One region of the Brevibacterium sp. BDJS002 genome, then DNA from elsewhere that is predicted to be linked to it. Evidence: predicted binding sites of a transcription regulator. Region 1 holds the regulator's gene; the other holds the start of a gene.
What was found. The regulator HrcA, encoded in region 1, represses chaperone genes, less so after heat shock. The targets are predictions, from matches to a motif close to TTNGCACTCGNNNNNNNCGAGTGCNAA.

Region 1 (5,375 bases):
GGCGCGCACATGCAGATTGAGCTCGGGGAAGACGCGCTCGAGCTTCCGCAGGTTCGACTCCCCCGGCCCGAAGAACTCGACCAGATCGATGGAGTCGGGAATCACGAGACGCACTGTGTCCGATGAGGCTGCTTCGGCAGGTGTGCTGTTCACAGAGTTCGTGGGCTGAGTGGAGGTGTCCAGAATGATCCTTAGTGACTGTGAGTACTTGTGGGAGTACTGCAATTGTGTGCTTCCATCGTAGTCCGCTTCGTCACCAACGGCCCAATGAATTCTGAGCCATGACGAGGCCGGCTGCTCCGGCCGAGGACGAACGCAGGACCGTCGGGCCCAGGAGCACTGTGTCGGCGCCGATGGCCGACAGGGCCTCGAGCTCGGCGTCGCTGATGCCGCCTTCGGGTCCCACGACCAAGACGATGCGGTCCGAACCGGCATCAAACCGAGACAGCGCCTGGGAGAGTTTCAGCTCGGCCGCCTCGTGGAGGACGTAGACGGTATCGCCCTCGGACAGTGCCCCTGCCAATCCGGTGCCGCGGACCAGATCGTGACGCAGTGGGAAGCGGGCGCGTCTGGCCTGCAGAGACGCAGCCCGCAGGACGTTGTCCCATTTGGCGGCGAGTTTGTCGCGCTTCTTCGCGGGCCAATCGGCGATCGAGCGTTCGGCGGCCCACGGGACCACTTCGTCGACTCCGATCTCTGTGGCGGCTTCGATCGCCTGCAGATCGCGGTCGGCTTTCGCCAGAGCCTGCACGAGGACCAACCGCGGTCGTTCCACCTCGGCGTGGGTCACCGAAGCAACCTGAAGTCCCATTTCATTCGCCGAGGCGCTCGTAACGGTTCCGCACACGCGAGTGCCGGCTCCGTCGACGACTTCGAGCTCATCCCCGGGTCCGAGTCTGCGGACTCGGACCGCGTGCCCGGCCACGTCCTCACCGAAAGTGAGCACCTGACCGGCGGCCGCCTCGGCGACCTGGGAGGAGAAGAAGACGGGAAGACTCACCGACCGGCGAACTTCTCACGCATGCGGGAGAACATGCCTCGGTTCTGGGTGGTGATCTGCGCGCGTGGAGTCTCCTCATCGCGCAGCTTCGCCAACTGCGACAGCAGGTCCTTCTGCTCATCGTCGAGTTTGTCCGGTGTCATCACGTCGACCGTGATGAGGAGGTCGCCTCGGGTCTCCGAACGCAGACGGGAGGCGCCGAGTCCGGGAAGCTTGACGACGGTGCCGGACTGGATGCCGGCCTCGATCGAGAGATCCTGAGTGCCGTCGAAGGTATCGAACGGGATCGAGGCGCCGAGGGCGGCCGCGGTCATCGGCACCGAAACGGAGGCGCGCAGGTTGTCACCGTCGCGCTGGAAGACTTCGTGACGGGTCACCATGACCTCGACGAAGAGATCGCCGGCAGGTCCACCTCCGGGTCCCACCTCGCCCTGGGAGGAGAGCTGGATGCGCGTTCCGTCGGAGACTCCGGCGGGGATGCGGATCTTCATGGTCCGCTGCTTGCGGACGCGGCCGTCTCCCTGGCAGTTGAGGCAGGGGTTGGGAATGACGGTGCCGTAGCCGTGGCAGGAGTTGCAGGTCTGGTTAGTCACCATCTGGCCCAGCAGTGTCCGGGTCATGCGCTGGACGCTGCCGGCTCCGTGGCACAGGGTGCAGGTCTCAACGGAGGTGCCCTGCTGTGTTCCAGCACCCGAACAGGTGTCACAGACCACGGCAGTAGCGACGTCGAGGTCGATGTTGCCGCCGAATGCGGCGGTCTCGAGGTCGATGTTGACTCCCACGAGCGCGTCCTTGCCACGCTGCGTGCGCGGCATCGGGCCACCGGCTGAGCCGGCCCCTCCGCCGAAGAAGGTTTCGAAGATGTCGCCGAAGCCGCCGAAGCCGCCACCGCCGGCAGGGAAGCCCTGTCCGTTCTCGCCGCCGCCCATGTCGTAGTTGCGGCGCTTCTCCGAGTCGGAGAGAACGTCGTAGGCAAGGGAAATGGCTTTGAACTCATCCTCGTGGCCGGGGTTCACATCGGGGTGATACTTCCGGGCCAGCTTTCGGTAGGACGATTTGATTTCAGCCGCCGAAGCGTCTTTGGACACTCCGAGTGTTTCATAGTGATCGGCCACAGAAACTTCTCTCTCCCTGGTGGTGTGGGTTGTTCGCGTTGTCGTGCCTGTTCGCAGTGTGGTGCTTGTTCGCGCTGTGCTGTGCGCTGTCGGATCGGTACATCTAGCTCTGATCGAGGACAGAGGAGACGTACTTCGCCACGGCTCGCACAGCGGTGATCGTCGTCGGATAGTCCATCCGGGTCGGCCCGAGCACAGCCAATCGCGCGGAGGAGCCCGCGTCATGACCATATTCGGCGGCCACGAGGGATGTCGAGCTGAATGACTCGTGAGTATTCTCACGACCGATCCGAACGCTGATCTCCTCTTGGTCCTCGGCCATCGATGTCAGCAGCTTGAGCAGTACGACCTGCTCTTCGAAAGCTTCGAGGATCGGTGCCATCTTCTCACCGAACTCCCGTCCGGAGCGAGCCAGGTTCGCGGTGCCTGCCATGATGATGCGTTCTTCACGCGTGGCGATGACAAGATCTGTGACTGCGGCTCGCACCTGCGTCAGAGCCGCGGCGAGCTCAGCGCCGACTGAGTTGGCTCCGCCGAGGGGTTCTGTCTCGGTGCCGTCGGCGACCGCGCCCGTGGTGCTGGGGGTGACCGTGCTCATCACCTTTGAGAGCTTCTGGCCGGAGAATTCGGTGTTGACCTCATCGCGGATTCCGCGCAGTGATTCGTCGTCGATGACTCCCGGTGTGATCACGACCTTCTGTTCGACCTGACCGGCATCGGTGATGAGGACGACGAGGATGCGGTTGGGCCCCAGGCCCACGACCTCGATGTGTTTGATCGTGGCGCGAGAGACCGTCGGGTACTGGATCAGGGCCACCTGGTGGGTCAGACCCGAGAGGACTCGCACCGTACGGTCGAGCATGTCATCGAGGTCCCCGTTTCCGTCGATGAGCTGGAAGATCGCACGCCGCTCAGCCTGGGTCAGCGGTTTGAAGTCGTCGATGCGGTCAACGAACATCCGGTAGCCCAGGTCGGTTGGGATCCGACCGGCGGAGGTATGGGGCTGCGCGATGTAGCCCTCCTGCTCGAGGTGAGCCATGTCGTTGCGGATCGTGGCCGGCGAAACTCCGAGCGTATGGCGCTGAACGATGGCCTTCGAACCGACGGGTTCATTGGTGGCGACGAAGTCTTCGACGATCGCACGCAGAACCTGTGCTCGTCTGCTGTCGTTCATTCGTCCCTCCTTGAGTTCGGCGCTGCATTTGGCACTCATCTGCCTTGAGTGCCAATTCTACGCCTCTTGCAGTTCGAATTCACTTTCGCCCCTGTCCCAGCGGGTCACCGCCCATCGCGCCGAGTCCTTGATTAGGGTGGTTGACCGTGAATACCTTTGATCGCTACGGACCCGATGTACTGGCAGGTTCCTCTCCTTCCTCGCACCGGCCCAAGAAGTCCACCCCTGTCGAGCTCGCACTCGGAATGGTCCTCGAGGACGCCATGAGCGGATATGTCGGCGCCGTCGTCGGCGCCGAGAAGACCACTGCCGGCGTCGTCGTCAATCTCGAGGACCGTGCAGGCAAGGTCCGCGCATTCCCACTGGGGCCCGGCTTCCTGCTTGAAGGCAAACCCGTAGACATCAAGCTCCCTGCCAAGAAAAAATCGGCCCCAGGTCGCACGGCCTCGGGGTCGCGGGCAGTCGGCAATGCCCGGGCCCGAGTGGCTCGCGGATCGCGCATCTGGGTCGAGGGCAAACATGATGCTGAACTGGTGGAGAAGATCTGGGGTGACGATCTGCGCATCGAGGGAGTCGTCGTCGAACCCCTGGGCGGCTTGGATGACGTCGCTGACAAGCTCGCTGCCTTCGGTCCCGACAAGGAGCACCGCGTCGGGGTTCTCGCCGACCATCTGGTCTCTGGCACCAAGGAGTCCAAGATCGCCGATGCGGTGCGTGCCGATCCTCGCTATCGCGATGTCGTCCACATCATCGGACACCCCTATGTCGACATCTGGCAGGCGGTCAAGCCTCATGTCGTGGGCATCAGGGAATGGCCCGTCGTCCCCCGGGGCGAGGACTGGAAGACGGGAATCCTGAAGCGAATCGGCTGGCCCCACGCCGATCACCGGGATGTGGCACGCGGCTGGGTTCGCATTCTGGGCAAGGTCAGCACCATCGCCGACGTCGAACCCACGCTCTCCGGTCGAGTCGAGGAGCTCATCGACTTTGTGACGGTCGGGTGAGACGCCGTTCGGATAAGCCACCGGGACGGGGAAAACGCAGGTCAGTTGAGGCCCCAGGGAGTTTGTGATCGATCTGGTACACGATTCGGGCTTTCCCCCATTCGGCGCCAGAGCATTTCCGATAGTGTGAATGACCAGAAGCTCTGAAAGGACCCGCATGTCTTATAACCCCCAGCAGCCCAACAACGGCTCTGACCAGTCGCGTCCCATGCCACCGAACTATTCTCAGGCCTCTGGACCCCAACAGCCCTACAGCCAGCAGAACCAGAACTATGGTTCCCAGCAGCCGAATCCCGCTCCGCAGACCTACGGTTCACAGCAGGGCCAGCCGGCTCAGCCCGGTTTCGGATCGCAGCAGCCCGGTCAGCAGCCGAACTACGGTTCGCAGCAGCCAGGTTACGGTTCGCAGCAGGCCTACAGCGGCCAGCAGCAGTCCGGGCAACAGCAAGCGTACGGCCAGGGACAGTATGGGCAGGGTCAACAGCAGTATGCCCAGCAGCCCTATGGGCAGCAGGCGTACGGCTACGGACCAGGACAACCGGTCGGAAATCCGGCGCTGTTCGACTCACGGATGCTCCCGGAGAATGCCTACGGCCCCGGCTCCGAGATGTTCTGGCAGGCCAGCGAGAACGACAGAACCACAGTTCTCTGGACACACCTCGGGTCGATCATCGTCGGGTTCCTGCCCCTGATCATGTTCCTCATCAAGAAGGACGAATCGCCCTACGTGCGCGAACATTCACGACAGGGCCTCAACGCCATGATCACGAACCTCATCGCCACGTTCGCGGCCGTCATGGTGTTCATGGTCATCGGCTTCGTCCTCGCGCTCGTCACCTTCGGTCTCGGGTTCTTCGTCTATTTCCTGGCATTCCTCGTCCCGCTCCTCTACACGGTGCTCTACATCATCGCCGCTGTAGCCGGGAGCAAGGGAGAGGGCTATCAGTTCCCCCTCGTGATCAACTTCGTGAAGTGATCAGGTCCACCCCATGAGCTGAGAGTCGTTTCAGCATCAAGAAGCCGCTGCCATCGCAATCGATGACAGCGGCTTCTTCGCGTTCGGTTCAGTTCGCTGGGCCTGC
Region 2 (5,375 bases), 1.0 Mb from region 1:
TGGCGTGGATGCGTTCGGCCTGGTCGGACAGTGCGGCGGCCCAGTCGGGGGACATGATCTTCGTGAGCTCAGCGGTGGACGTCATGGCCGCGATTCTACCGATGGTGCGAAGGTGGGTGCCGATGTGCACGCAACGCAGACGAGGTGTGCATCATCGCCTACTGCTCCGCCATTCTTTTCGGATGGGGGCAGGCGATATGCTCGTCGGAGAGAGTTCAGCGGAGAGCTATGTAGGTGAAAGGATCACAATGTCGCAATTTCCCGAGGCCACGAACTGGAAGATGTTCATCGGCGGAGAATGGGTCGAGGCTGCCGACGGTGACAGGAAAGACGTCATCACCCCCATCGATCGCAACGTCGTGATCGCCACTGTGGCCAATGGCAAGGAAGAAGACGCCGACCGCGCCGTCAAGGCCGCCCGGAAGGCCTTCCCCGAATGGGCTGCGCTTCCGTTCAAGGAACGCCAGAAGATGCTCATCCGCTGCGCGGACGCACTCGAAGCCGGCTCCGAGGAGCTGGCCCAGCTGACAGCGATAGACACCGGCAACGCCATCCGGACGCAGGCACGCCCGGAGACGATCATCCTGGCCGACCTGTTCCGCTACATGGGCGGAGTCGCCGGCGAGGTCAAGGGCAACACCCTGCCGGCCGGCGACGGACAGCTGCAGTACACGAAGCGCGTGCCGCTCGGCGTCGTCGCGGGAATCCTGCCGTGGAACTCACCGCTGATGATCGCAGCCTTCAAGACCCCGGCCGCACTTGCCGCGGGCAACACGATCGTCCTCAAATGCGCCGAGGATGCACCGCTGACGGTTCTGAAGATGGCTGAACTGCTTGCCGACATCCTGCCGGCCGGCGTCCTCAACGTCGTCACCGGCAAGGGCTCGGTCATCGGTGAAGCGCTCAACGTCCACCCCGACGTCGACAAGGTCTCGTTCACCGGTTCGACGAACGTCGGCCGCCACGTCGCTGAACTGGCAGGCGGACGCCTCGCTCACTCCTCGATGGAACTCGGCGGCAAGAGCCCCAACATCGTCTTCCCCGATTCGAACGACGACGACACTCTCCAGCAGGTGCTGCTGTCGACCCGCTTCGCACGCCAGGGTCAGTCCTGCACGATGGGTTCGCGTCTGTTCCTGCACGAGGACATCTACGATGACTTCCTGGGCAAGCTCGTCGACGCAGTGTCGAAGATGAAGGTCGGTGACCCTCGCAACGAGGATTCAGACATCGGCTGCATCATCAACGAGAAGCAGTACAACCAGGTCTCGGACTACATCGAGATGGGCAAGTCGATGGACGGCGTCGAGATCGCCTACGACGGTTCGGACTCACTCGAGGTCGGCGAACCCGGTTTCTACCACGCACCGGTCATCTTCTCCAAGGCCAAGAACGAATGGCAGACCAGCCAGGAGGAGATCTTCGGACCCGTCCTCTCGGTCATTCCCTGGAAGGACGTCGACGAGGTCATCGACATGGCCAATGACAGTGAGTTCGGTCTCGCTGCCTTCGTCTTCACAAGGAACGTCGATGCCGCACTGACCATGGCCAACCGGATCGAGTCCGGCTGGGTCCAGGTCAACCAGGGCGGCGGACAGCTCGCCGGACAGTCCTACGGCGGCATGAAGACCTCAGGCTTCGGCCGCGAGGCCTCGCTCGAAGGCATGCTCGAAGGCTTCACCCAGATCAAGCAGGTCAACATCCGCATCCGCTGACCAGCACATATCTGAGCAGCCCGAATCTGACCGGCGATCCGCCAAGGACCGTCGCAGCAGCACTGTCGACCCACTCGGCTGCGGCCGGTTCACCCACTGTGGTGAGCCGCCTGCAGCAGGGTGGGTCGGCTGCTTCCCACGGGGTAACCAGGAGATCCCCCGGAGGTGGAAGGTGCCGGAAGAAGGCGCCGAGAGACGCATGAATCCGCGCCCGCAGGGCAGCGACGGCGCGCCGGGAATTTCAGTCCTGTCCTCCGGGCGATAATATAGAAGCAACGATTCTTCTCGAAGGAGCACAACCTCTATGCCGCAGAACCAAGGCGCCCCCGAACTGAGTGAGCTCGAGGTGTCCGTTTTGGAGTTCGAGCGGCGGTGGTGGAAGTACGGTGGAGCCAAGGATCACGCGATCCGTGAGCGGTTCGACATGTCTGCCACCAGCTACTTCCAGATCCTCAATTCCCTGCTCGACAACCCTGCCGCACTTGCCAGTGACCCTATGCTGGTCAAACGCCTGCGTCGCATCCGCACTACGCGGCAGAGCGAACGTGCACAAGCCCGCGTCTCGAGGTAGACATGACTGACGAATTCGACGAGATCGAACCCGGACGACGCAGTGGAGCCCATCGACAGGACTCCTCGGCGCAATCGAACGTCGGTGCCATCGCGCTGGTCATCATCCTCGCACTCGTTGCCGTTCTGCTCGTCGTCGCGGCCATCAACATCATCACGTCTTCGATGAAGGACCCCGAGGACAACGTTGCCGACTCCGGATCCGATAAGACCGCCTCGGCGAGCCCATCGCCGAGTGAAAGCGAAGTCAGCGTCGCCGATTCGGACCTCAAAGTTGACGTACTCAATGGTTCGGGAGTCTCCGGAGTTGCGAAGAAGTTCTCCGAAGCAGTGGAGGAGAAGGGCTGGGGCATCGGCCAGGTCGGCAACTATTCGACCGGGCTGAGCGTCTCCACGGTCTACTACTCGGACGAGTCGAATAAATCTCAGGCGAAGATGGTCGCCGACGCACTCGGAATCGAGGCCACGGAAGCCTCGACGGACTTCGACGCCGACATCACCGTCGTCATCTGCTCCGACATCGCCGAGCGCGGACCCAAGCCCAGCGAAGGCGGCTCCGGCGAGGGAGATTCGGCCGAAGGCGGCGCAGATTCCGGCTCGGCCGGGGCTACCGACAACAACGGCTGAGGCCCACGCGCCAGCTCGTTGTTGTTTCCAGCAGCGCATTTCTCATTCACGCCGGTGAAGTCAGTGATCGACGAAGGTTTCGTACCGGAAATGACGCCGTCGAAAACACCTTGATAACGAATTGGTAACAGTGTTGAGCGGCCGGAGGACCTGTGCGGCGCTGGGGTAGAGTTGCATCAGCTAGGCAAGCACTGCCCTTGTGTTCTATTCGTGCTTCACCGAGATCATTCTCTAGAGGTCAATGAGAGAAATCGCGGGGTCGGTTGAGTTTTACTAGCTTCCGTTGTCCGCGGCGCGGCCAGACCGGTCGCAATGGGGTGACGGAATGTCAATGACACTGCACTGTATGGAGAAGTAATGGCACAAGGTACCGTCAAATGGTTCAACGCCGAAAAGGGCTACGGATTCATCACCCTGGAAGGCAACAACCAGGACGTGTTCGTTCACTGGAGCGCAATCCAGATGGACGGCTACCGCGCTCTCGAAGAGGGCCAGCAGGTTGAGTTCGAAGTTGGAGAAGGACAAAAGGGTCCTCAGGCGGAATCCGTCACCCTCCTCTGAGACTCACGTACGTAAAGTCTTTTGATCCGCTGCGGCGGGAAGACGGTGAGAGCCCGAATCCCTCCGAGCGGGGAAAGCGCCAAGCAGGCAACTGCTTGGCGCTTTTCAGTTGTCTGGCGCACAGCGGTCCACGCAGTGGACGGCACTGAAGTTTCGCGCTGGGCCGAACCGCGTAATCCCGCGGAATCCACCCGATTCGAAGGCCCCGGGAACGCGCAATATTTGCACTCGCATGGGGAGAGTGCTAAATCTAGTACTGGTGAAAACCACTGGGTTTCTCATCAGTTGTCTCGAGAGCGTGGTCCATATGTGGAATGGAACATGCGGACCCACTCTCTGCCGTCGCGGGCGTTGACGACTGCTCTGGAATCCCACTCCACTCCATCAGGGAGGATCTAAGCCACTATGGCAAAGATGATTGCATTCGACGAAGAAGCTCGTCGGGGACTCGAAGCAGGTCTCAACCAGCTTGCGGACGCGGTCAAGGTAACCCTTGGACCCCGTGGCCGCAATGTCGTGCTCGAAAAGCAGTGGGGCGCTCCCACCATCACCAACGATGGTGTCTCCATTGCCAAGGAGATCGAACTCGAGGATCCCTACGAGAAGATCGGCGCTGAGCTCGTCAAGGAAGTCGCCAAGAAGACTGACGACGTCGCAGGCGACGGCACCACCACAGCTACAGTTCTTGCTCAGGCTCTCGTCCGCGAAGGCCTGCGCAACGTGGCAGCCGGTGCTGACCCACTCAGCCTCAAGCGCGGCATCGAGAAGGCTGTTGAAGCCGTCACCGGTGTGCTGCTTGAGAACGCCATCGACATCGAGACCAAGGAACAGATCGCCGCTACCGCCGGTATCTCCGCTGGAGATCCTGCTATCGGTGAACTGATCGCCGAGGCCATCGACAAGGTCGGCAAGGAAGGCGTCGTCACCGTCGAAGAGTCCAACACATTCGGACTCGAGCTCGAACTGACCGAGGGTATGCGCTTCGACAAGGGCTACATCTCCGGTTACTTCGTGACCGACACAGATCGCCAGGAAGCTGTCCTCGAGGATCCCTACATCCTCATCGTCAACTCCAAGATCTCGAACGTGAAGGATCTGCTGCCCGTCCTTGAGAAGGTTCAGCAGTCCAACAAGCCGCTGTTCATCATCGCTGAAGACGTCGAGGGCGAAGCTCTTGCGGTTCTCGTGTTGAACAAGATCCGTGGCACCTTCAAGTCCGTGGCCGTCAAGGCTCCTGGCTTCGGAGACCGCCGCAAGGCTCAGTTGGCCGACATCGCCATCCTCACCGGTGGTCAGGTCGTGTCCGAGGAAGTCGGGCTCAAGCTCGACAACGTGACCACCGAACTGCTGGGCACCGCCCGCAAGGTTGTCATCACCAAGGACGAGACCACCATCGTCGAAGGTGCCGGAGACGCCGAGGAGATCGCAGGCCGGGTCGCACAGATCCGTGCCGAGATCGAGAACTCGGATTCGGACTACGACCGCGAGAAGCTGCAGGAACGTCTGGCCAAGCTGGCCGGCGGCGTTGCAGTCATCAAGGCCGGAGCCGCGACCGAGGTCGAGCTCAAGGAAACCAAGCACCGCATCGAAGATGCAGTGCGCAACGCCAAGGCTGCTGTGGAAGAGGGAATCGTCGCCGGTGGCGGCGTCTCGCTCATCCAGGCGGGCAAGACTGCCTTCGCCAACCTCGCACTCGAGGGTGACGAAGCAACCGGTGCCAACATCGTCAAGGTTGCCATCGAAGCTCCGCTGAAGCAGATCGCCACCAACGCCGGCCTCGAAGCCGGTGTGGTTGCCGATAAGGTCGCCAACCTCGAGCCCGGATTCGGCCTCAACGCCGCAACCGGTGAGTACGAGGACCTGTTGGCCGCTGGCATCAACGACCCGGTCAAGGTGACCCGC

Region 2: a site for HrcA is predicted at 3,695-3,721, ahead of groL (chaperonin GroEL). Genes of this name have one in related genera too.

The regions. Positions count from the first base shown of each region.
Region 1 covers NZ_CP116392.1:2,430,588-2,435,962, forward strand. Annotated here, with positions in the region: gene PGC08_RS11435 (PhoH family protein) at 1-225, opposite strand, end outside; gene PGC08_RS11440 (16S rRNA (uracil(1498)-N(3))-methyltransferase) at 254-1,000, opposite strand; gene dnaJ (molecular chaperone DnaJ) at 997-2,115, opposite strand; gene hrcA (heat-inducible transcriptional repressor HrcA) at 2,219-3,289, opposite strand; gene PGC08_RS11455 (DUF3097 domain-containing protein) at 3,430-4,293, shown strand; gene PGC08_RS11460 (DUF4870 domain-containing protein) at 4,451-5,269, shown strand.
Region 2 covers NZ_CP116392.1:3,480,350-3,485,724, reverse strand. Annotated here, with positions in the region: gene PGC08_RS16185 (uracil-DNA glycosylase) at 1-85, opposite strand, end outside; gene PGC08_RS16180 (aldehyde dehydrogenase family protein) at 249-1,715, shown strand; gene PGC08_RS16175 (DUF3263 domain-containing protein) at 2,020-2,286, shown strand; gene PGC08_RS16170 (LytR C-terminal domain-containing protein) at 2,289-2,912, shown strand; gene PGC08_RS16165 (cold-shock protein) at 3,270-3,473, shown strand; gene groL (chaperonin GroEL) at 3,879-5,375, shown strand, end outside.